4 regions of the Micromonospora sp. ABR4_055 genome follow, and region 3 is predicted to be linked to each of the others. Evidence: riboswitches for the same ligand, from Rfam matches in the RefSeq annotation. Region 3 holds a riboswitch; each other region holds the start of a gene.
The links. Region 3 has a riboswitch for cobalamin ahead of ACXAHD_RS26995 (ribonucleoside-diphosphate reductase subunit alpha). Riboswitches for the same ligand answer to the same signal wherever they lie in the genome.
Positions count from the first base shown of each region.

Region 1: another riboswitch for cobalamin. It lies ahead of cobN (cobaltochelatase subunit CobN); the one in region 3 lies ahead of ACXAHD_RS26995 (ribonucleoside-diphosphate reductase subunit alpha).
Region 2: another riboswitch for cobalamin. It lies ahead of ACXAHD_RS22090 (VWA domain-containing protein); the one in region 3 lies ahead of ACXAHD_RS26995 (ribonucleoside-diphosphate reductase subunit alpha).
Region 4: another riboswitch for cobalamin. It lies ahead of ACXAHD_RS25120 (acyl-CoA thioesterase); the one in region 3 lies ahead of ACXAHD_RS26995 (ribonucleoside-diphosphate reductase subunit alpha).

Region 1 is NZ_JBSWXD010000023.1:4,558-10,361, forward strand. It holds gene cobN (cobaltochelatase subunit CobN) at 1-2,703, opposite strand, end outside; cobalamin riboswitch at 2,761-2,887, opposite strand; gene ACXAHD_RS08585 (precorrin-3B synthase) at 3,005-4,270, shown strand; gene ACXAHD_RS08590 (precorrin-8X methylmutase) at 4,270-4,905, shown strand; gene ACXAHD_RS08595 (precorrin-2 C(20)-methyltransferase) at 4,902-5,804, shown strand, end outside.
Region 2 is NZ_JBSWXD010000107.1:3,862-9,665, forward strand. It holds gene ACXAHD_RS22090 (VWA domain-containing protein) at 1-1,924, opposite strand, end outside; cobalamin riboswitch at 2,005-2,132, opposite strand; cobalamin riboswitch at 2,244-2,417, shown strand; gene ACXAHD_RS22095 (CbtB-domain containing protein) at 2,450-2,650, shown strand; gene ACXAHD_RS22100 (CbtA family protein) at 2,668-3,426, shown strand; gene ACXAHD_RS22105 (hypothetical protein) at 3,474-3,815, shown strand; gene ACXAHD_RS22110 (hypothetical protein) at 4,087-4,710, opposite strand; gene ACXAHD_RS22115 (hypothetical protein) at 4,851-5,171, shown strand; gene ACXAHD_RS22120 (helix-hairpin-helix domain-containing protein) at 5,497-5,804, opposite strand, start outside.
Region 3 is NZ_JBSWXD010000161.1:8,966-14,769, reverse strand. It holds partial or broken gene ACXAHD_RS27005 (ROK family protein) at 1-770, shown strand, start outside; gene ACXAHD_RS27000 (hypothetical protein) at 781-966, opposite strand; cobalamin riboswitch at 1,062-1,271, shown strand; gene ACXAHD_RS26995 (ribonucleoside-diphosphate reductase subunit alpha) at 1,411-3,816, shown strand; gene ACXAHD_RS26990 (ribonucleotide-diphosphate reductase subunit beta) at 3,912-4,889, shown strand; gene ACXAHD_RS26985 (aminotransferase family protein) at 4,939-5,804, opposite strand, start outside.
Region 4 is NZ_JBSWXD010000138.1:10,461-16,264, reverse strand. It holds gene ACXAHD_RS25140 (carbohydrate ABC transporter permease) at 1-253, opposite strand, end outside; gene ACXAHD_RS25135 (carbohydrate ABC transporter permease) at 246-1,151, opposite strand; gene ACXAHD_RS25130 (ABC transporter substrate-binding protein) at 1,141-2,427, opposite strand; gene ACXAHD_RS25125 (GntR family transcriptional regulator) at 2,552-3,274, shown strand; gene ACXAHD_RS25120 (acyl-CoA thioesterase) at 3,422-3,931, opposite strand; cobalamin riboswitch at 4,068-4,287, opposite strand; gene ACXAHD_RS25115 (nitronate monooxygenase) at 4,540-5,550, opposite strand.

The DNA of each region.
Region 1 (5,804 bases), on a different contig from region 3:
CAGCTCCTCGGCCGGGACCACCGTGACGCCGGTCACCCGCCGCGACGCCTCGTCCCACACCGGCCGTACGCCGAGCAGCGCCAGCACTTCGGCGATGTCGTCACCGGCGGTCCGCATCGCCGACGTGCCCCACACCGACAGTCCCACCGAGCGAGGCCAGTCGCCGGCGTCGGCCCGGTAGCGGGCCAGCAGCGACTCCGCCATCGCCTGCCCGGTCTCCCAGGCCAGCCGGCTCGGCACCGCCTTCGGGTCCACCGAGTAGAAGTTGCGCCCGGTCGGTAGCACGTTGATCAATCCACGCAACGGCGACCCGCTCGGCCCGGCCGGCACGTACCCGCCGGCCAGCGCGTGCGCGACGTGGGCCAGCTCGTCGGTGGTGCGGGCCAGCCGGGGGACCACCTCGGTCGCCGCGAAGTCCAGAATCCGGGTGACCAGCGCGGCCCGTCCGTCGGCGCCGAGCACGCGCTTGGCGACCTCGGCGACGGCGTCCGACCGCCAGCCGTGCTCCTCCATCGCCGCGACCAGCTCCCGGGCGGTCGCCTCGGCCGCGTCGGTGTCGTCACGGTCGGTGCCGGACTCGTCCAGGCCCAGCGCCTCCCGCAGGCCGGGCAGCGCGGCCACCTGCCCGGCCCACATCTGCCGGGCCCGCAGCATCGCCAGCACCAGGTCGACCCGGGCCGCGCCGACCGGCGCCGACCCGAGCACGTGCAGCCCGTCACGGATCTGCACGTCCTTGATCTCGCAGAGCCAGCCGTCGACGTGCAGCAGGAAGTCGTCGAACTCGGCGTCGTGCGGCCGGTCGTTCAGACCGAGGTCGTGGTCGAGCCGGGCGGCCTGGATCAGCGTCCAGATCTGCGCCCGGATCGCCGGCAGTTTGGCCGGGTCCAGTGTGGCGATGTTCGCGTGCTCGTCGAGCAGCTGCTCCAGCCGGGCGATGTCGCCGTAACTGTCCGCCCGGGCCATCGGCGGCACCAGGTGGTCGATCAGGGTGGCGTGTGCCCGGCGTTTGGCCTGGGTGCCCTCGCCGGGGTCGTTGACCAGGAACGGGTAGATCAGCGGCAGGTCGCCGAGGGCGGCGTCCGGCCCGCAGTCGGCGCTGAGTCCGACCGTCTTGCCCGGTAGCCACTCCAGGTTGCCGTGCTTGCCGACGTGCACCACGGCGTGCGCGCCGAAGCTGTGCTCCAGCCACCGGTACGCGGCCAGGTAGTGGTGACTCGGCGGCAGGTCCGGGTCGTGGTAGATGGCCACCGGGTTGGCCCCGAAGCCGCGCGGCGGCTGCACCAGCAGCACGATGTTGCCGGTACGCAGCGCGGCCAGCACGATCTCGCCGTCCGGATCCCGGGACCGGTCGACGTACAGCTCGCCCGGCGGCGGACCCCAGTGCCGTTCGACCTGTTCCCGTAGCTCGGTCGGGAACTCGGCGTACCAGCGACGGTAGTCGGCGGCCGGGATGCGCACCGGGTTGCCGGCCAGCTGCTCCTCGGTGAGCCAGTCCGGGTCCTGCCCGCCGGCGGCGATCAGCGCGTGCATCAACGCGTCGCCGTCGCCGTCGGCCAGCCCCGGCAGCGCGTCGGGGCCGTCGGGCGGCCCCACGTCGTAGCCGGCGTCGCGCAACGTCGACAGCAGCGCCAGCACACTGGCGGGGGTGTCGAGCCCGACCGCGTTGCCGATCCGGGCGTGCTTGGTCGGGTACGCCGACAGCAGCACCGCGATCCGTTTGTCGCCCGCCGCGATGTGCCGCAGCGCGCCGTGGCGGACGGCGATCCCGGCCACCCGGGCGGCCCGCTGCGGGTCGGCGACGTAGACCGACAGCCCGTCGGCGTCGATCTCCTTGAACGAGAACGGCACGGTGATCAGCCGGCCGTCGAACTCGGGGATGGCCACCTGGGTGGCGGCGTCCAACGGGGACAACCCGTCGTCGGTGGCCGCCCAGGTCTGGCGGGAGCTGGTCAGGCAGAGTCCCTGCAGGATCGGCACGTCCAGTTCGGCGAGCGCGCCGACGTCCCAGGCGTCGTCGTCGCCCCCGGCGGAGGCGGTCGCCGGCCGGGTTCCGCCAGCGGCCAGCACCGTCACCACCAGGGCGTCGGCCTGGCGCAGGGTGGCCAGCAGCTGCGGGTCGGGCGAGCGCAGCGAGGCGCAGTAGACCGGCAGCGCCCGACCGCCGGCGGCGTCGACCGCGTCGCACAGGGCGTGCACGAAGCCGGTGTTGCCGGCCAGGTGGTGGGCCCGGTAGTAGAGCACCGCCACGGTCGGCTGGCCCGGTCCGGTCGGCACGTTCGGGCGTTCCAGTACGCCCCACTCCGGGGCCGGCCGCGGCGCGGCGAAGCCGTGCCCGGTGAGCAGCACCGTGTCGGACAGGAATCGGTGCAGTTCGGCCAGATTGGCCGGGCCGCCGTGGGCCAGATAGGCGTGGGCCTCGGCGGCCACCCCGGCCGGTACGGTGGACAGCTCCATCAGGGCGGCGTCGGGTGCCTGTTCGCCGCTGAGTACCACCACTGGGCGTCCGTCGGTCAGCAGCGCGTCCAGTCCGTCCGGCCAGGCCCGGCGGCCGCCGAGCAGCCGGACCACCACGAGGTCGACGTCGGCAAGCAGGGGCGTGAGGTCGTCGACCGACAGCCGGGCCGGGTTCGCCAGGCGCCAGTCGGCACCGCTGGCCCGTCCACTCAGCAAATCAGTATCTGAAGTGGACAGAAGTAGCATCATCGGACGCCTGGTCCTCCCTCGGGGTCCGCGCCCCGGGTCGTCGGTCGCGGCGACCGGAGTCTCCTGGCTCCCGGATCGAGGCTCGCCCCGGCCTTCCCGCCCCGTGGATCGGGGCCGTGGCCGTCGGTGGGGTCCGCTCCCCGGTGACAGTGGCGGGACCGCGCCGGAATCACACCGGCTTCCTCCACTTGCCGCCGCAGTTGGCTACCGACCACTGTCACGACCCGGGGACGTTTCGTCAAGGTGTGATCTATTCGCCGCGAGGGCGTCGCCTCCCGTGGCAGCCCGTAGTATCCGCCGCGTGTCCGCCTCGCCGCTGCCGCCCGTCCGGGGCGGCCCCGATGCCTGCCCCGGCACGCTGGCGCTGCATCCGGCCGCCGACGGGCACCTCGCCCGGGTCCGCTGCCCCGGTGGGCTGCTAGCCGCCGGCCAGCTGACCGTACTGGCCGCCGCCGCCCGTGACCTCGGTGACGGACACCTGGAGCTGACCAGCCGGGCCAACGTACAACTGCGGGGGGTGGCCGCCGACGCCGCCGGGGTGCTCGCCGGCCGGCTGAGCGCGGCCGGGCTGCTGCCCGCACCCGGACACGACCGGGCCCGCAACATCCTCGGCTCCCCACTGGCCGGTGTGGACAGTGTGCCTCGGTGGGACGTCGCGGCGCAGGTCCGCGCCCTCGACGCGGCGATCTGCGCACAGCCACAGCTGACCCGCCTCTCCGGCCGGTTCCTGTTCGCCGTCGACGACGGTCGGGGCGCCACCGTCGCGGCGCGCCCCGACGTGGGCCTGCTGCCCGGGTCGGACGGCCGGGTCGGTATCCGGCTCGCCGGGGTCGACCACGGCCTACGGACCACGCCGACCGACGCGGTCCGGGTGGCGGTCGCCGCCGCCCGGATCTTCCTCGCCGACGAACGTGCCGTGGCCGGCACCATCTGGCGCATCGGCGACCTCGCCGCCGCCGAACTGGCACGGTTCGTCGCGGCGCTCGCCACCACGCCGGGCGTCCACCGGGTCGCGGCCGACCCGCCGACCGCACCGCGACGGTCCGGCGTACCGCCGGTGGGCGTGCTGCGCCGCCCCGACGGCGACCAGGCACTCGTGCTCGCCGTACCGCTGGGTCAGCTCACCGCCGCGCAGGCCGACCTGCTCGCCGCCGCCGCACCGCAGGCGCGGATCACCCCGTGGCGGACCGTGGTGCTGCCTCGGCTCACCGACGCACCCGGCTGGGCGCGCCGGCTGCACCGTGCGGGTCTCGACACCGACCCCGGGTCGCCGTGGCTCGGCGTCACCGCCTGCGCGGGCCGTCCCGGCTGTGCCCGGTCGCGGGCCGACGTACGGGCCGACGCGGCGGCGACGCACGCCGGCCGGCCGGCCGCGGCCAGTGGGGCGCACTTGCCGGTGCACTGGATCGGCTGTGAGCGCGGCTGCGGCACCCCAGCGGGACCGGCGCTGCGGGTCCTCGCCACCGGCGACGGCTACCAGGTGAGCGCGCCCGGCCGCCCCACCGTCCACGTCCTACCAGGGGCGGCGCTGGCCGCCGCCGTCCGCACCGCACGCGAGGAGCCGTGATGGACCACGTCCGCGACGGGGCCGAGATCTACCGGCAGTCGTTCGCCACCATCCGCGCCGAGGCCGACCTGAGCCGGCTCACCGCCGAACAGGCCCGGGTCGCCGTCCGGATGATCCACGCCTGCGGGATGGTCGACCTGGTCGACGACCTGGTCTTCTCGCCGCAGGTGGTGGTGGCGGCCCGGGCCGCGCTGCGCGCCGGCGCGTCGATCCTCTGCGACGCCACGATGGTGGCCGCCGGGGTCACCCGACGCCGGCTGCCGGCCGCCAACCCGGTGCTGTGCACCCTGTCCGATCCCCGGGTGCCTGAGCTGGCCGATCGGCTGGGCACCACCCGCAGCGCTGCGGCCGTCGAACTGTGGGGCGACCGCCTCGACGGCGCGGTGGTCGCCGTCGGCAACGCACCGACCGCGTTGTTCCGACTGTTGGAGCTGGTCGACGCCGGTGCCGGCCGGCCGGCGGCGGTGCTCGGCGTACCGGTCGGCTTCATCGGCGCCGCCGAGTCCAAGCAGGCTTTGATCGACCATGGCGGACTGGAACACCTGGCGGTCCGGGGACGACGCGGCGGCAGCGCGATGGCCGCCGCCGCACTCAACGCGATCGCCAGCGACGACGAGGGACAGGTGGGCAGATGAACGCGCGTCGCGGCGGCCCGGGTCGGCTGTACGGCGTCGGCCTCGGCCCCGGTGACCCGGAACTGGTCACCGTGAAGGCGGCCCGGCTGATCACCGCCGCCGATGTGATCGTGCACCACAGTGCCCGGCACGGCCGCAGCGTCGCCCGGTCCATCGCTGAGCCGTACCTGCGCGCCGGACAGATCGAGGAGGCGCTGGTCTACCCGGTGACCACCGAACGCAGCACCCACCCCGGCGGCTACCGGGCGGCAATGGACGAGTTCTACGCCGACTGCGCGCGACGGCTGGCCGCCCACCTCGACGCCGGTCGGACCGTGGTCGTGCTCGCCGAGGGCGATCCGCTGTTCTACGGCTCCTACATGCACCTGCACAAGCGGTTGGCGCACCGCTACCCGACCGAGGTGGTGCCCGGGGTCACCTCGATGAGCGGGGCAGCCGCCGCACTCGGCCGGCCGCTGGTCGAGGCCGACGAGGTGCTGACCGTCCTGCCCGGCACCCTGTCCGGTGCGGAGCTGACCCGACGGTTGGCCGACACCGACGCCGCCGCCGTACTCAAGCTGGGTCGGACCTTCCCGGCCGTCCGCGACGCGTTGACCGTCGCCGGCCGCCTCGACGACGCCTGGTACGTCGAGCGGGCCAGCACCGTCGGGCAACGCGTCGCGCCGCTGGCCGACGTCGACCCGGCGACCGCGCCGTACTTCTCTCTGGCGTTACTGGCCAGCCGTCGCGGTGGCACTGTCGCGGCGAGCGCCGCCGACCCTGCTCGGTCCGGCGGGGGAGAGGTGGTGGTGGTCGGCCTCGGCCCGGCCGGCCGGGACTGGATCACCCCGCAGGCGCAGGCCGCCCTCGCGGCCGCCGACGACCTGGTCGGCTACGGACCGTACCTGGACCGGGTGCCG
Region 2 (5,804 bases), on a different contig from region 3:
ACTGCGCGGTGAAGCCGGCCGCGAGCCGGCGGGCCAGACCGAGCCGCACCGGGCCGGCCTCGCAGTCGAGCACCACCATCGGCGTACCGGCGAGCACCGGTGCCAGCGTCGTCGGGTCCGGTCCGGCGGTCGCCCGCCCGTCGGTGACCAGCAGGACCAGCGGCCGACGGCGCGGGTCCCGGCGGTGCTCGGCGGCGACGGTGGCCGCGGCGACGCGCAGCCCGGCGGCGATCGGGGTACGGCCACCGGTGCGCAGCTGCGCCAGCTTGGCGACGGCCACCTCGTGGCTGCTGGTCGGCGGCAGCACCACGTCGGCGGCGGCACCCCGAAAGGTGATCATCCCGATCCGGTCCCGCCGGTGGTAGGCGTCGCGCAGCAGCGACAGCACGGCGGTCTTGACCACCGTCATTCGCTGCCGGGCCGCCATCGACCCAGAGGCGTCGACCACGAACAGGATCAGGTTCGCCTCCTGGCCGACGTAGCGGGCCTGGCGCAGGTCGGCGGGGGTGATCCGGCGGGCACCCCGGGACGCGGCGGCGCGCACCGTTGCCGGTAGATGCACCGTCGACGGCCGTCCGGTCGGCGACCCGGCGCCGACTACCCGGCCCCGGTCGGCGTGGGCCGCCGAACGTCGGCCGGGCGTCGCGCCCGCACCGAGCCCGGGGAGCCGCAGTGTCCGGGGCCGGTACGCGGGCCCGGCCGCCGCCGGAGCCGGACCGCCCGGCGGTACGCCGTCCGGCTGCTCGGCACCGACCGCCGGACCGTCGGCGTCTGCCGTAGCTGGCTCAGGATGCCGGCCGGCGTCCGAGTCGGGCGCGCCGGGTGGCGGCCCACCGTCCGAGTCGGGCGGGCCGGGTGGCGGCCCACCGTCCGGTAGTGGCGGACCCGGCGGCGGAGGAGGATCGGGATCGTCGCCGCACTCGTCACGCAGCACCTCGTCGAGGCGCTGCTCGTCGGCGCCGGGCGGGTCGAGCGGGTCACGGCGCCGCCGGTGCGGCAGCGCCAGCCGGGCTGCCTCGGCGACCTCGGCGGCGGTGACCGCCGGTTGGCCCCGCCAGGCGGCCAGCGCGACGGCGGCGCGGGCCATCACGATGTCGGCCCGCATACCGTCCACCTGGTACGCCAGGCAGATCCGGGCGATCCGGTCGATCTCGGCATCGGGCAGCGTGACCGCAGGCAGGGCCGCCCGCGCATCGCGTACCCGCAGTGCGAGCTGGTTGTCGGCGGACTGCCAGCGGTCCGCGAACGCCACCGGGTCGGTCTCGTACGCGAGCCGACGGCGCACCACCTCGGCCCGGTCCGCCACCAGGGTCGGTGCGGCCACCGACACCATCAGCCCGAAGCGGTCCAGCAACTGTGGACGCGGCTCGCCCTCCTCCGGGTTCATCGTGCCGACCAGCAGGAACCGGGCGGCGTGGCTGACCGACACCCCGTCGCGTTCGACGTGGGCCCGGCCCATCGCCGCCGCGTCCAGCAGCAGGTCCACCAGATGGTCCGGCAACAGGTTGACCTCGTCGACGTAGAGCAGGCCCCGGTGCGCGGCGGCGAGCAGCCCCGGCTCGTACGCCTTCACGCCGGCGCTGAGCACCCGCTGGATGTCGAGGGTGCCGACCACCCGGTCCTCAGTGGCGCCGACCGGCAACTCGACCAGTGCGGCCGGGCCGCCACGCGCGGTCACCGGCGCGGTGTGCGGCCCGTCCGGGCAGGCCGGGTCCGGGGCCGCCGGGTCGCAGGCGAACCGGCAGCCGAGCACCCGGTCGACCTCCGGTAGCAGCCCGGCCAGCGCGCGGACGATCGTCGACTTCGCGGTGCCCTTCTCACCCCGGATGAGCACTCCGCCGATGCCGGGGTGCACCGCGGCGAGCAGCAGGGCCTGCCGCAGGTCGGGCAGGCCGACGACGGCGGTGAACGGGTACGGCGTCATGGCAGGGGCCGACAGGTGTGCATGGTGAATCCCTCCCGCGGGTGTCCACGCCCGCGTACCGGTGGACCAGCGAGCGGCCGGAGTCTCCTGGCTGCCGGATCGACGTCGCGTCCCGAGCCTTCCCGCCATCGGGGCAGTGGCTGTCTCAGGGGGACGCGACTCACCGGTCACAGTGGCGGGACCGCCCCGGATTCGCACCGGGTTCCTCCGCGCACCGCTCGTGCCGGTCATGCTCCCCCACCCGCGGTCCACCGTCAATGTGGCGCCGGTCCCGTTGCCGGCCACGGCCACAGCCATTGCCCGGCCGGTCACGACGGCGGTACGCTGCGCATGCCACGGTGTTCGGGAAGCCGGTGTGAGTCCGGCGTGGTCCTCGCCACTGTGACCGGGAAGTGTCCGATCCACCATGCCACTGGGCCGACGACGGTCCGGGAAGGCGGGACGGCTGCGACGATCCGGGAGCCAGGAGACCGGCCGTGGCACGCACCGCATCGCCACGAGGCATGGACGAGGGGATTTCCTGGCATGACTGCACCTTCTGTCGGCGGAGAGGTCACCACCACCGCCATCCGCGTACCGCTCGCCGGTTGGTTGCTGGCCGCCGTCGCGGCGGTCGTCATCTACCTGGTCGCGCAGGACAACGGGCTGGTGCTGGCCGGTGCCGCCGAGTTCATGCACGAGTTCACCCACGACGGCCGGCACGCCCTCGGCGTACCGTGCCACTGAGCGGCGGCCAAGCTCCGATGACTACCTACCCGTTCCGCGCGGTGCTGGGCCGCGGACTGCTCGCCGGTACGGCCGCCGGCGCGGCAGGTGCGGTGGCGGCCCTGCTGATCGTCGAACCGCAGATCGAGTCGGCGCTGGTCGTCGAGGAGGCCCGCGCTGCGACCGGGACGGCCGGACACAGCCACGACGAGGAGTTGGTCGGTCGGGCCATGCAGGTCCTCGGCGGGCTGGTCGCCACCGTCGCGGTGGCGCTGTGCCTGGCGTTGATCGTCGCCGTGGTCTTCGCGGCGACCCGGCACCTGCTGCCCGGCCGCGACGACTTCCGCCGCGTGGGGCTGCTCGCCGGGCTCGGCTTCGTCGTGGTGGCGCTGCTACCGGCGATCCACTTCCCGGCCAACCCGCCGGGCGTCGGCGACCCGGACACCGTCAACCAGCGCACCGGGCAGTATCTGTCGTTCATCATCGCCGCGGCCGCCGTCACCTGGCTGGCGCTGCTGACCCACCGGCGGCTGACCGGCTGGGCGCGGCCGGCTCCCTACCGGACGGTGGTCGCGGCGGCGCTGGCCGTCGTCGGGTACGCCCTGCTGCTGGCGTTCTCGCCGGCAACCGGGGTCGACGTGCCCGCCGATATCCCGGCGGCGCTGCTGTGGGAGTTCCGGCTCGCCTCGCTGGCGCAGCTCGCCACGATGTGGACGGTTTTCGGGGTGGTGTTCGGACTGCTGCTCACCCCGGCCCGGACCGGTGACCGGCGGCCCACGCTCGCCAACGTCGCGTGACGGCGGAGCTTGGCCCGGCGGGACCGGCACCCGGGCACCCCGCCCGGGTGACCGTCTGCCGGGGCTGCTGCTGCGGCACCCGCCGCAAACACCCGGACGTCGACCACGACCGGCAGCTCGACCTACTGCGCGCGGCCGCGCCGGTACGGGTGTCCGACTGCCTCAACGCCTGTGACCGGTCCAATGTGGTGGTGGTGCAGCCAGCGGTGTTGGCCCGCCGACTGGGTGCCCGCCCGGTGTGGCTCGGCGGGGTGCACGACGAGACGGCACTGTCGAGCGTCGTCGACTGGATCGCCACCGGCGGGCCGGGCCTGGCCGCACCGCCGGACCGGCTCGCCGGGCTGCGCTTCGCCGCCCCCCGCTGGGGAAAGTCCGCCCCGACGTCCTGACCGCGTAGTGCCGTCGCTTGCCGGCCACCGCGTTCCGGCGGCCGACAAGCGCCGCCCCCGAACGCGCGCCTGCCCGGATCACGGTCACCCATTGGCGCACGTTCGACAAGGTACGGCGCGAACCGATTGCACAATCGTGCAACCGTCCGGTGCCGTGGCTTCTCCCCTACGGCGTTGTTACTGTGCTGAGCTGACGGCTGTGACACGGGGAACGGGGAGCATCAGGACGCACGGCCCGACTGCGGTTGCACCACTGACCCGGTGGGGCGCCTCACCCGATGCCGATCTGGTCTACCGGGCGCTGACCATGCTCGGTGCCCGCAGCAGCGGTCAGTTCGCCCACGAGCTGGGGCTGACCCGCAAACGCGTCAAGGTCGCACTCGACGAACTGAACGGCCTGACGGCGGCCGTGCCGACCGCCGCCGGCTGGCGGCCGTTGCCAGCCGGTCCGGTCATCGCGCGGCTTCGCCGGCCAGCGCAGCCGGTACGGCGACAGGACGTCTGGCGCCAGCATTTCCGTACCGTGCACGGCATCGACCTGCCCGGCCCGGACGATCCGGCGGTACGCAGCCTGGGCAGCCGGGCCGCCGCCCGCGACCGGGTGCGGCGGCTGGTCGCCGCCGAACGGCACGAACATCTGACCATCAACACCGAAGTGATCAGCGCGGCGGCCTCGGCGGAGGCGATTCCGCTGGACCGCAGCCAGCTGGACAGGGGTATCCGGGTCCGGGTTCTGCAGCGGCCGCCCACCATCGACGACCACAGCCGCTATGATCCTCGTGGCAGCTACCCTGGCGTGACTGTCGGCAAGCGGCGTGTCCGCCACGCCGGTGGCCGCAGGTACGCCGACGCCGTCATGGGCGGCTTCGCCGATCCCCACCAGCGATCCGACCATCACGGACTGGTGGACTCCGGCTGGCTGCGCCACCGGCCAGTTGAGCGGCCTCGTGGCGGACCCCGACCTCGGTACGGTGCTGCCCGGGCGAGGCGGCGCTCTGCACCACCTACACGGACAACTACCGGTTCGGGGTCGCGGTGTTCCGCCCCGATGACAGGCCGGCCTTCGTCTTCCGCTCCCAGTTGGTGCCGTACCACCCGACCGACGCCTCACCGGTGCGGATCGTGTTTCCGGGCGGGGTGCCACCGGCGAACCGGGGCGTCTGTCTGATGCGCTCGGAGCAGGTCCGCCTGGCCTGCGTCGAACTCGTCGGTGAGCCGGACGGCACGGTGGCCGCCCGACCGATCCCGGTCGACCACCCGCTGGTCGTCAAAATGATCACCTTCGATGATCAGACGGAACTGCCCGTGCCGAGTCCGGGCTGCGCCAACTGTGTGGCGTTCCCCGAGGAACAGTGACCGCCGGGGCCGTCGGGCAGGCGGGACAGGTCCGGCTGCGGCAGCGTGCCACAGCCGGACCGGGGACGATCAGCGACCGGCGGTGCCGTAGTACGCGGTGCGCATGATCTGCTGCATGTCGTTGAGCATCGGCATCCGCAGGTTGGCCGGTGCGCACTGCGGCCATGCCGATCACCTCGTTCGGTCGGCACCGGCGGCACCCCGCCGCCGGTGCGCGACCTCATCGTCACCCGGTACGGTGATCGGTCGCTGCCGCCGTACGTGCCCGATCGCCGGGACCTAGGTCAGCCGACGATCGATCCACTGTGGCCGCTTGACTTTCCGGTCAGCTTGTGGAGCGCGCCGCCGCCAACTCCCGGGCCTTGGCCGGCCAGGTCGGCAGGCTGGCAGTGGCCCGTACCCCGGCGGCGCGGACCGCCGCGCGCAGCGCCGCCTCGTCGGTCGCACCCAACTGCTCGTACGTGCGGATCCCGGCGGACTGCAGGGCGGCGGCCATCTTCGGCCCGATGCCCTCGATGCGCCGGAAGTCGTCCGCCGGCCCAGCCTCGGGGGCGGCGGGCGACTCAGCGGTAGACGGCTCGACGGCGGCGGGCGGGTCGACGGCGGGCGGGTCGACGGCGGGCGGGTCGACGG
Region 3 (5,804 bases):
CGCGGACCCCGGTCGCCTGCGGGGTCGGCACCGCCGGCACCGTCGACCCGGCGGGTCGGGTCGCCCACGCCACCGACACCCTGCCCGGCTGGCGGGGCACCGACGTGCGGGCGGCGTTCACCGCCGCCCTCGACCTGCCGGTCGTGGTGTCCAACGACGTACACGCGATGGCTGTCGGCGAGGCATCCTGCGGTGCCGCCGCCGACGCCCGGGACGCGCTCGTCGTCGCCGCCGGCACCGGGATCGGCGGCGCGATCGTGGTCGGCGGCGAGCTGGTGGTGGGCCGGCACGGGTTCGCCGGCAGCGTCGGGCATCTGCCGGCCGCCCGGCACTTCGGCCGACGCTGTGGCTGCGGCGCGGTCGACCACGTCGAGGCGTACGCGGCTGGTCCGGCGATCGCCGCCGAGTACGCGGCCCGGACCGGTCGCGGCGCACCGCCGCCGCTGGAGGAGGTCGCGGCGGCGGCCGCCGCCGGCGACCCGGTTGCGGTCGAGGTGACCGATCTGGCGGCCCAGGTGCTCGGTGCCGGGTTGGCCACCGCCGCCAACCTGTTGGACCCCGAGGTGGTCGTCCTCGGCGGCGGCGTGGTCGGACTCGGTGACCGGTTCGTCGCGGGGGTGCGCGCCGCGCTGCACACGGCGGCGCTGCCCGGCATCGACCGGCTGCCGGTGCGGACCGCCCGGCTCGGTAACGCCGCCGTGCTGGCCGGTGCCGCGCTGCTCGCCCGCCGGGTCAGCGCCGGTCGAGCCGGCCAGGTCAGCGCCGGTTGAGCCGGCCAGGTCAGCGCCGGTCGAGGTCGATGACTGGCTCGGCGCCAGCCGCCATGCCGCCACCTCCTCCGCCGACCCCGTCGCCACCGCTGGCACCGGGCCGCAGCCCGGTCGCCTGGATGCTGAGCATGCCGACGACGAGGACGAGGAGTCGGCCGAGCATCGCCCCGTGCCCACCCCACACCACGGTTCTCACCCGACGGACCCTCCTCCGCGTACCTGGCAGCGACCTGACGTCGCGACACGCCGAACACAGTATCTGGTGTTGCGTCTTCTGGCTCGCACCCATATATGGTGTACCTCGCAGCTGGTTCGACCACCCCTCGGCGGTGGTCGAGGCAAGAGGGAACCCGGTGTGAGTCCGGGACTGCCCCGCAGCGGTGAGTGGGTACGACCGCCGTCACCGAGCACTGGACCCGTCGCGGGTCCGGGAAGCGACGGCCAGTAGGCACGAACACGGCGCCCACGAGTCCGAAGACCTGCCAGCGTGCCGCACGCGACGCGTGCGGCGGTCGAAGGCCGCGCGGGACGGCCGACGCCGACGACCGGTCGACACCCGGCGGAGCAGCCGCCAGGTGGGTGACCGGCGGCGTCCTCCCCGCGTGTCCGTCGACCGGTGGACAGGCATGAGGAGGGGGACATGACGACGATTCACGACCGGGCCGCGCCCGACACGGCCGCGCCCGACCGCACGGTTGCCGAGCAGCGCCGGCACGCGATGCAGGTGCGCAAGCGCAACGGCGACACCGAACCGGTGGACGTCAACAAGATCGTCAAGGCGGTCGAACGCTGGGTCACCGACCTGGACGAGGTCGATCCGCTGCGGGTGGCGACCAAGACGATCAGCGGACTGTACGACGGAGCGACGACCGCCGAGCTGGACAAGCTGTCGATCCAGACGGCGGCGGAGCTGATCGGCGAGGAGCCGCAGTACTCGAAACTGGCGGCCCGGCTGCTCGCCGCCTACGTGGACAAGGAGGTCCGCGGCCAGCAGGTGGCGAGCTTCAGCCAGTCCATCCGCTACGCCCACGGCCTCGGGCTGATCGGCGACGACACCGCCGCGTTCGTGGCCCGCAACGCCCGCAAACTCGACGACGCAGTGGACGTCGACGGCGACCGGCGCTTCGAGTACTTCGGGCTGCGTACGGTGGCCGATCGCTACCTGCTGCGGCATCCGCGCACCCGGCTGGTGGTGGAGACGCCGCAGTACTGGCTGCTGCGGGTGGCCTGCGGGCTGTCCCAGACGCCGGCCGAGGCGATCGACTTCTACCGGCTGATGTCCAGCCTGGCCTACCTGCCCAGCTCACCGACCCTGTTCAACTCGGGCACCCGGCACACCCAGATGTCGTCGTGCTTCCTGGTCGACTCGCCGCGCGACGAGCTCGACTCGATCTACGAGCGTTACCACCAGGTGGCGAAGCTGTCGAAGTTCTCCGGCGGGATCGGCATCTCCTGGTCGCGGATCCGTGGCCGGGGCGCGCTGATCCGGGGCACCAACGGCAGGTCGAACGGCATCGTGCCGTTCCTCAAGACCCTCGACGCCGGGGTCGCGGCGGTCAACCAGGGCGGCCGCCGCAAGGGCGCCGCCTGCGTCTACCTGGAGCCGTGGCACCCGGACGTCGAGGAGTTCCTGGAGCTGCGGGACAACACCGGCGAGGACGCCCGGCGCACCCACAACCTCAACCTGGCCAACTGGATCCCGGACGAGTTCATGCGGCGGGTCGAGGCGGACGCCGACTGGTCGCTGATCGACCCGTCCGACGCACCCGAGCTACCCGACCTGTACGGCGAGGCGTTCGACGAGGCGTACCGCGCGGCGGAGAAGAAAGCGGTCCGGACGGTCAAGGCCCGCGACCTGTACGGGCGGATGATGCGCACCCTGGCGCAGACCGGCAACGGCTGGATGACGTTCAAGGACGCCGCGAACCGGCTGTCCAACCAGACCGGCGCGCCGGGCAACACGATCCACCTGTCCAATCTGTGCACCGAGATCCTCGAGGTCAACAGCGACACCGAGACCGCGGTGTGCAACCTCGGGTCGGTCAACCTCGGCGCGCACGTCACCGCCGACGGCGTCAACTGGGACAAGCTGCGCGCCACGGTCCGTACCGCCGTGGTGTTCCTCGACCGGGTGATCGACATCAACTACTACCCGGCGGCGCAGGCGGCGGCGTCGAACCCGCGGTGGCGGCCGGTCGGGCTGGGGCTGATGGGCCTGCAGGACGCGCTGTTCGCGTTGCGGCTGCCGTTCGACTCGTCACAGGCTCGGGAGCTGTCCACCCGCGTCCAGGAGGAGATCTTCCTGACCGCGCTGGAGACCTCCGCCGGGCTCGCCGAACGGTTCGGCCCGCATCCGGCGTACGCCGAGACCCGCGCCGCCCGGGGCGAGCTGCACCCGGACCTGTGGGGGGCCGAGCCGGGCCAGCCCGAGCGGTGGGCCCGACTGCGGTCGACGATCGACGCACACGGCCTGCGGAACTCGCTGCTGGTCGCGATCGCGCCGACCGCCACGATCGCCTCGATCGCCGGCTGCTACGAGTGCATCGAGCCGCAGGTGTCGAACCTGTTCAAGCGCGAGACGATGTCCGGGGAGTTCCTCCAGATCAACACCTACCTGGTCGGCGAGCTGAAGGCACGCGGGCTGTGGACGGCACCGGTCCGGGAACAGATCAAGCGGGCCGAGGGGTCGGTGCAGGGCGTCGCGAACGTGCCCGCCGACGTGCGGGAGCTGTTCCGTACCGCATGGGAGCTGCCGCAACGTGCGTTGATCGACCTGGCCGCCGCCCGTGCCCCGTACATCGACCAGTCGCAGTCACTGAACCTGTTCCTCAGCGCACCGACCATCGGCAAGCTGTCCTCGATGTACCTGTACGCCTGGAAGTCGGGGCTGAAGACCACCTATTACCTGCGGTCGCGTCCGGCGACCCGGATCCAGCAGGCCACGGTCGGTATCGCGCCGACCGCCGGGCCAGTCGTCGCGACCAGCGACGACGACGCGTTGGCCTGCTCCCTGGAAAACCCCGAAAGTTGTGAGGCCTGCCAGTGACCACCGTTTCCGAAACCAGCAGCGCAACCGCGACCGCCGCCGCCAGCGACGCCGCGACTGGCGTGGGTCGGCAGCAGCTGCTGCTCGACCCCGGCATGGATCTGACCCTGCGCCCGATGCGGTACCCGCAGTTCTTCGACCGGTTCCGGGACGCGATCAGGAACACCTGGACGGTGGAGGAGGTCGACCTGCACTCCGACCTCGCCGATCTGGCCAAGCTGTCGCCGGCCGAGCAGCACCTGGTGTCCCGGCTAGTGGCGTTCTTCGCCACCGGCGACACCATCGTCGCGAACAACCTGGTGCTCAACCTCTACCAGCACGTCAACTCTCCGGAAGGCCGGCTCTACCTGTCCCGGCAGCTGTTCGAGGAGGCGGTGCACGTCCAGTTCTACCTGAACCTGCTGGACACCTACGTGCCGGACGAGCGGGAGCGGTTCGCGGCGTTCGCGGCGGTGGAGAACATCCCGTCGATCGCCCGCAAGGCCGAGTTCTGCTTCAGGTGGATCGACTCGATCTTTGAGTTGCGGGAGCTGCGTACCCGCGCCGACCGGCGGGCCTTCCTGCTGAACCTGATCTGCTTCGCCGCCTGCATCGAAGGGCTGTTCTTCTACGGCGCATTCGCGTACGTGTACTTCCTGCGGTCCCGGGGGCTGCTGCACGGCCTTGCCTCGGGCACCAACTGGGTGTTCCGCGACGAGTCGATGCACATGGCGTTCGCCTTCGACGTGGTGGACACGGTCCGCGCCGAGGAGCCGGAGCTGTTCGACGCCGAGATGGAGGAGCAGGTCAGGCAGATGCTGGCCGAGGCGGTGGAGTGCGAGGTGCAGTTCGCCGCGGACCTGCTCGACCAGGGCGTGTCCGGGATGTCATTGGCCGACATGCGGGAGTATCTGCAGCACGTCGCCGACCGGCGGCTCGCGGTGCTCGGCATCGAGCCGATGTACGGGTCGAAGAACCCGTTCGCCTTCATGGAGCTGCAGGACGTGCAGGAGCTGTCCAACTTCTTCGAGCGGCGGGTGTCGGCGTACCAGGTCGGGGTGACCGGCTCGGTGACCTTCGACGACGACTTCTGACCCGCGTACCGGCCCGGGCCGGCGGGGCCGGCTGTTCCGCGAAGGTCGGCTACCCCGCCTCGGCCCGCTCCGTCACGGTGCGGATCGCCGCCGCCGTGCCGACCGCGATCTCCTCGACCTCGTCGGCGGAGACGACCAGCGGCGGGCCGAGCAGGATCACGTCACCGTTGACGCCGTCGGCGCAGCCGGTACCGCTGTAGAGCAGCAGACCGGCGTGCCGGGCGGCGGCGACGACCCGTTCGGCGACCCGGGCGGTACGGGCGTACGGCCGCGCGGTCTGCCGGTCGGCGACCAGTTCGACGCCGACCAGCAGGCCGCGACCGCGGACGTCCCCGACGTACGGCGAGTCGGCCAGTTCCCGGCGCAGGGCCCGGCGCAGCGACTCGCCGGCCCGCCGGCCGGCCGTGACGAGGTCACGCTCCCGCAGCACCCGCAGCACCGCCCGGCCGGTGGCCGCCCCGACCAGGTGGTGCGAGTAGGTGAACCCGTGGGTGAAACCGGTGCGCGCGATCGTGTCGTGCACCGGGCCGGCGGCGACGGCCAAGCCCAGCGGCCAGTAGCCCGAACTGGCCCCCTTCGCCGCGACCAGGATGTCCGGGCGTACGCCCCAGTGGTCGACGCCGAACCAGGTGCCGGTGCGGCCAAAGCCGGTCATCACCTCGTCGGCGATGAGCAGCACTCCGTACCGGCGGCAGACCTCGGCGACGGCCGGCAAGTAGTCGTCCGGCGGGACGCAGGCACCCAGCCCGGCCCCGGCGATCGGCTCGGCGATGAACGCCGCGACCGGCCGGGCCCGGCACAGCTGCGCCAGCGCCGCCGCGTGCCGCGCCCCGCAGCCGACCGGATGGGTGTCCGGGAACGGGCAGCGGTACTCGTACGGGGTCGAGGTGTGCACCGCCTGCCCCAGCCACGGCA
Region 4 (5,804 bases), on a different contig from region 3:
CCAGGCTGCCGACGACGCAGAGCCCGGAGACCAGCAGGGTGTTGCCGAGGTAACGCCAGAACGGCATCGCCGACAGGGCCGCCTCGAAGTTGCCGAACTCCCACTGCTCGGGCAGCAGCCGCGGTGGCAACGAGAACACCTCGGCGGGCGGTTTCAGAGCGGTGCCGATCATGACGACGAACGGGAACAGCATGCCGAGCGCGATCGCCCAGACGAGCGCGTGGCGGCCGGCGAACCGCGCTTTTCTATCCATAGTGAACCCATCGACGCGAGGTGAGCATCAGGACCGCGGTGACGGCGAGCGTGACGAGGAACAGCACCCAGGCGAGCGCCGACGCGTAGCCCATCTTCAGGAACACGAACGCGTTCTGGTACACGTACATCCCGTAGGTCAGCAGCGAGTCGTCGGGACCGCCGGCGGCCGCGTTGAGCCGGGTCTGCGCCAGCAGGTAGGGCTGGGTGAACATCTGCAGGCTGGTGATCAGCCCGACGATCAGCTGGAACAGCGTCACCGGGCTGATCGCCGGCCAGGTCACCGCCCGGAACCGCTGCCACGGCCCGGCCCCGTCGACCAGCGCCGCCTCGTAGGTCTCACTCGGCACGTCCTTGAGCGCGGCCAGGTAGATGACGGTCGTGCCGCCGACCATCCACAGCCCGATCAGGATGATCGCCGGCTTGGTGAACGTCGGGTCCTCCAACCAGTTCGGCTGCGGCAGGTGCAGCAGGCCGAGAATCCGGTTGAAGTAGCCGTACTGTGCGTTGAGCAGCCAACGCCAGACGTACACGCTGACCACGATCGGGATGATCGTCGGCAGGTAGACGATGGCCCGGTAGATCGGCAGGCCGCGTACCCGCGAATTGAGCGCCAGCGCGAACCCCAGCGACAGTGCCAGGGCGAGCGGTACGCCGAACACGGTCAGGTACAGCGTGTTGAACAGTGCCCTGGTGAACCGCTCGTCGGCGACCATGGTGCGGTAGTTGTCGACGCCGACGAAGGTCGGCGGCTGGAACAGGTTGAAGTCGGTGAAGCTGTAGTACCCCGACGCGACGATCGGTCCGAGGATCAGCACCACGAAGCCGACCAGCCAGGGGCTCGCGAACGCCAGCCCCAACCGGAGCTGGCGCCGCGAGGTTGTGGATCTACGGGGCATAGGAGTTGGCCTTGTCCGCCACGTCGGCGAGTCCCTCAGCGGGCGACGTGCGTTGCTGGGCGATGTCGTCGAAGGCCTGACCGAGGTCGCTGGTGTACTCGGCGGACCACGGCGTGCTGGCCAGCGACTGGGCGTTCGGGCTGCGCAGGGCGTCGAGCCAGGTCGAGAACTGCGGCAGCGTGTCGTAGCGCGGGTCGTCGAGCAGCGAAATCCGGGCCGGCAGGTTGCCCAGCGCCAAGGTGAACTGGACCATCGCGTCCTCGGACAGCAGGTACTTCATGAACTCCCACGCCTCCTCGGGGTGCTTGGCGTTACGCGGGATGAACAGCGTGCTGGTGGTGACCTGGGTGGTGCCGGCGAGTTCCGGCTGCGCCGCCGGGTACGGCAGCGGCGCCACACCCCAGTCCAGGTTGGGGGCGAACTTGTCGATGAACACCGACTGCCACTCGCCGTCGATGATCGTGGCCACCTTGTCGACGTAGAACGGGTTCTGCGCGGAGGCGTACTCACCGAAGCCGGAGGTGAAGTCGCGGACTTCCGCCACCCCGTACGTGCCGGGGATGTTCCCGGTGTAGAACTCCAGGCCGGCGACGTTGCCGGGGTCGGCCGGGGTGGGCCGGCCGGACTGATCGTCCCAGGCCCCGCCGAACATGAACCCGAGCGTGGTGAACGATGTGTTGATCTCGGCGTTGGCGTAGCCGAGCTGGGTGATCGTGCCGTCGGCGTCCCGCTTGGTGAGCTTGGCGATCTGCTCCGCCCACTCCTCGGTGGTCTCCGGCGGACCGTCGATGCCGGCCTCGGCGTAGAGCTTCTTGTTGTACATCAGCATCTGCGCGTGCAGGGCGATCGGCATCGAGTAGGTCTGGCCCTCGTACTGCATCTGGGACATCGCCGCCGGCACGAAGTCGGCGGTGTCGAGCCCGTCGGCCTCGATGAAGTCGTCCAGCGGGGCCAGGATGCCCTTGCTGGCCCAGGCCCCGACGCCGTTGCCGAAGTGGTCGGAGATGTCGAACCTGCCCTGCGCGCCGGACATCGACGTCAGCTGCTTCTGGAAGTCCGGGTTGGAGACCCCCCGGACCTCGATCTGGTCCTGGCTGGCGTTGAAGTCGGCGATGATTTCCTCGAGCGCTTCGGCCTCCGCACCGGCCCACAGGTAGGAGAAGACCACCTCGACCTTGTCGCCGCCGCCGTCCGAGTCGCCACAGGCACCGAGCGCTGTGGCGAGTACGCCGGCCACCGCCGCGGCGGTGGCCCGCCGGAAAGATTCGCGTCTCACGTGCACCTCCAAAGATCATCTTTGGTCTAGTCCAATTGTCAGTGCGGGTAGCGTAGACCGGCAGGCAGCATCGCGCTAGTATCATTTTGGTTTAGACCAGCCGCCCCTGGAGCTGACACCTCGGATGACCGCGACCAAGCATGAGCTGCTCCGCAGCCACCTGCAGAACCTCATCGAACGCGAGCTGGCCCCGGACGAGCGACTGCCCACCGAGCGCGATCTGGCCCAGGAGTTCGGCGTCAGCCGGATGACCGTGCGTCAGGCCCTCGAACGCCTGGAAAACGAGCGGCTCGTCTACCGGGTACGCGGCGCCGGCACCTTCGTGGCCCGACCAGCCATCACGAAGAGCATCGAGCTCACATCATTCAGTGACGACATGCGTCGCCGTGGACTGACCCCAGGTTCGCACCTGCGCACCGCCGAGTCGATACCGGCCGGCGCGAACGTCGGCTTCGCGCTGGGCCTGAGCCCGGCGGACGAGGTCGTGCACCTGGAGCGGGTCCGGATCGCCGACGGCGTCCCGATGTGCATCGAGCACACCTATCTCTCGGCGGCGCTCGTCCCGAAGCTGCTCGACCGGCCGTTCGACAACTCGCTCTACGACCTGCTCCGGGACCATTACCACATCCGGCTCGTCCGGGCGGAGCAGTCCATCCGGGCCACGGTCCTGGACGAGGCGACGGCCACCCTGCTGCAGGTCCCGGCCTTCAGCCCGGCCCTGCTGGTCGAGCGGACAGCCTACGACCAGCGGGACCGCCCGGTGGAACGGGCCATGTCGACGTACCGGGGCGACCGCTACGCCTTCGAGATCGAGGTGGTCCGCCCGACCACGGACGGCACCGCCTGACAACCCCTCTCCACCGGCTGACTGCCCGGCACCGTCCGGCCGCCCGCCGGCGGTGCGCACCGTCACGCGCGATGACAGACTTCCAACCCGCAGGTCAGCGACCAGAGCCGGATCTGGGCGCTCCACCCGACACGAACCTGGACTCGCTCATGCCAGACCGGCCTCGCTGGCAAGGGCCCGACGCAGCGTCAGGCGATGCTCGCGCCGGATCTGCGCCTCCTGGTACCTACGGCGGTCGTCGTCGGTCTCCGGCGACAGTGCGGGTACCGGTCGCGGTTGTCCGTTGTCGTCGATGGCGACCATCACCAGGTGGGCGGTGGCCACCAGGGTGGGTGGGACGGCGCGGTCCCACCGGTCAGCGGTGACTGTCACGGCGATCTCCATCGAGGACCGGCCGGCCCAGGTGATCCGGGCGTCCACGTGCACGACATCGCCGACCCGTACTGCCTGGAGGAAGGCGGTTTCGTCGATTGCGGCGGTGACGGCCGGGCCCTCGGAATGGCGGGCGGCGACCACACCGGCGACGGCGTCGATCAGGTTCAGAATCCGGCCGCCGTGCACGGTGCCCATCAGGTTGGTGTGGTGCTGGTCCATGATCTGCGACAGGGTCAGCCGTGACGCGGACGGTGGGCGGCTCGGCAGAGTCGTGTCGTGCACGGGGAACGTCCTTCGAGGTGGTCGTGACCCACGGAGGGGGGCAGACCACAGCGACCTGCGGGCACGCGGGCATGCGGGCCCGAAGGTACGCGGTCCGCCCGGCCCACCCGCGAGACCGGTGGCGCCACACACCCGGTCGGTGTGTGCGGCGCGGGCAGGTCTTCGGACTCGCGGGCGCGTCCGGACCGGGGTCCGGTCTCCTACTGGCCGTCGCTTCCCAGGCGCGGGTGCGCCCAGTGCCGGTGACGGCGGTCGTTCCTGCTCACCGCTGCGGGGCAGTCCCGGATTCGCACCGGGTTCCCTCTTACGACGCCCCTTCCCGACGGGCGGGGCGAACCAGCGCTGACGCCGATGATAGCGGGCCGTCGTCCCACTGTGTGGAAGGGTGATGCGGTCTGCGGCGCGGGGTGTGCGGACCGTCTCACCGGCACGACGCGGACGGGGCAGGTGAGCCGCTGCCCAGGTATGTCGAACAGCCGAGAAGCCGGACACCCTGTCGGCACCCCACCACCCGGACCAGCACCCGCACGGCGCGTCACGGGACGATCGTTACCTGACCCGTCACCAGTTGCGTTCGAGCGATCCGAGCAGGGCCGTACCCCTGCCGCTCACCCGCGCCCGACCAGCCGTTCCAGGATGTCAGCGGCGGGGCCAGCCGCGGTAGACCGGAAGCCGGTGCCGGCCCACAGGTGAACCGACTCGGGATCCCCCGCTTTCGCCGCGGCGCGGCGCACCGGACCGGTCAGGTGGTGCAGGGCCGGATAGCCGATCGGTGCCGATTCGCTGAACCGGTCGGTGAACCTGTTCCGCAGGGCGCGGGCCGGCCGGCCGGTGAAGGCTCGGGTGACGATCGTCGTGCGGCCCCCGTGGTCGGCGAGGACGGCCCGGTGCACCGGGGAGGTGCCGGCCTCGTCAGCCCGCAGCAGGGCGGTCCCCACCATCACCGCACCGGCCCCGGCGGACAGGACCGCGGCGACCTGGCCTGGGTCGGCGAGGCCCCCTGTCGCGATCAGCGGTAGGCCCACCGACCGCCGGACTCCTGCCACCAGGTCGGGCAGGCAGATCGTCGCGGGTGGTCGCGTCGGGGTCAGGGTGCCCCAGTGACCGCCCGCAGCCGCCGACTGGACCACCAGCTCGTCGGCCCCGGCCTCCGCAGCGGCGTTGGCCTCCTCGACCGAGGTGACAGTCTGAACGGTACGGGTACCCACCCGCCGGAAGGCGGCGAACACAGACCTTGGCGGAATACCGAAGGTGAAGCTGACCACCGGTACCGGGTCGGCCAGCAGGAGGTCCACCTTGTCCGGCCAGTGATCGTCGTCCTCGACCGGGTAGGCGGGCAGCGCCACCCCGTATCGCTGCGCCTCGCCGGCCAGCAGATCCGCGTACCGGGCGTAGCTTGCCGGATCGATCCGGACCGGGTTCGGCGCGAAGAGGTTGACCCCGAACCGTCCCCGCCCTGCGGGCCGTACCGCCGCGATGTCCTCGATCAGGGCCTGCGGGGTCCGGTACCCGCCGGCGAGGAACCCCAGCCCACCCACCCGAACCGCGGCGAGTACCAGGGCAGGGGTGCTCGGGCCCCCCGCCATGGGGGCTGCCACCACCGGTAGTTCGATATCCATCGGTCTTTCCCTCCCTGGCCTGGAGACGTGCATCCGGATGCCATGTCAGGGCCGGCGCCGCCGTGGCGACCGGCGAACTGAGCCGGGGTGGGGTGCCCCGGGAGGCTCCCCAAGGTACCAAGCTGAGCCGCTGACGGGCACGACTGTCCATCGACACCGTCTGGCATGCTGCGGCGGATAGTTCCGAGGCGATGCCGGCGATCCGGGCGGACCGACGCTTCGATCTCGATAACGAGGGCTTATCGATATAATTT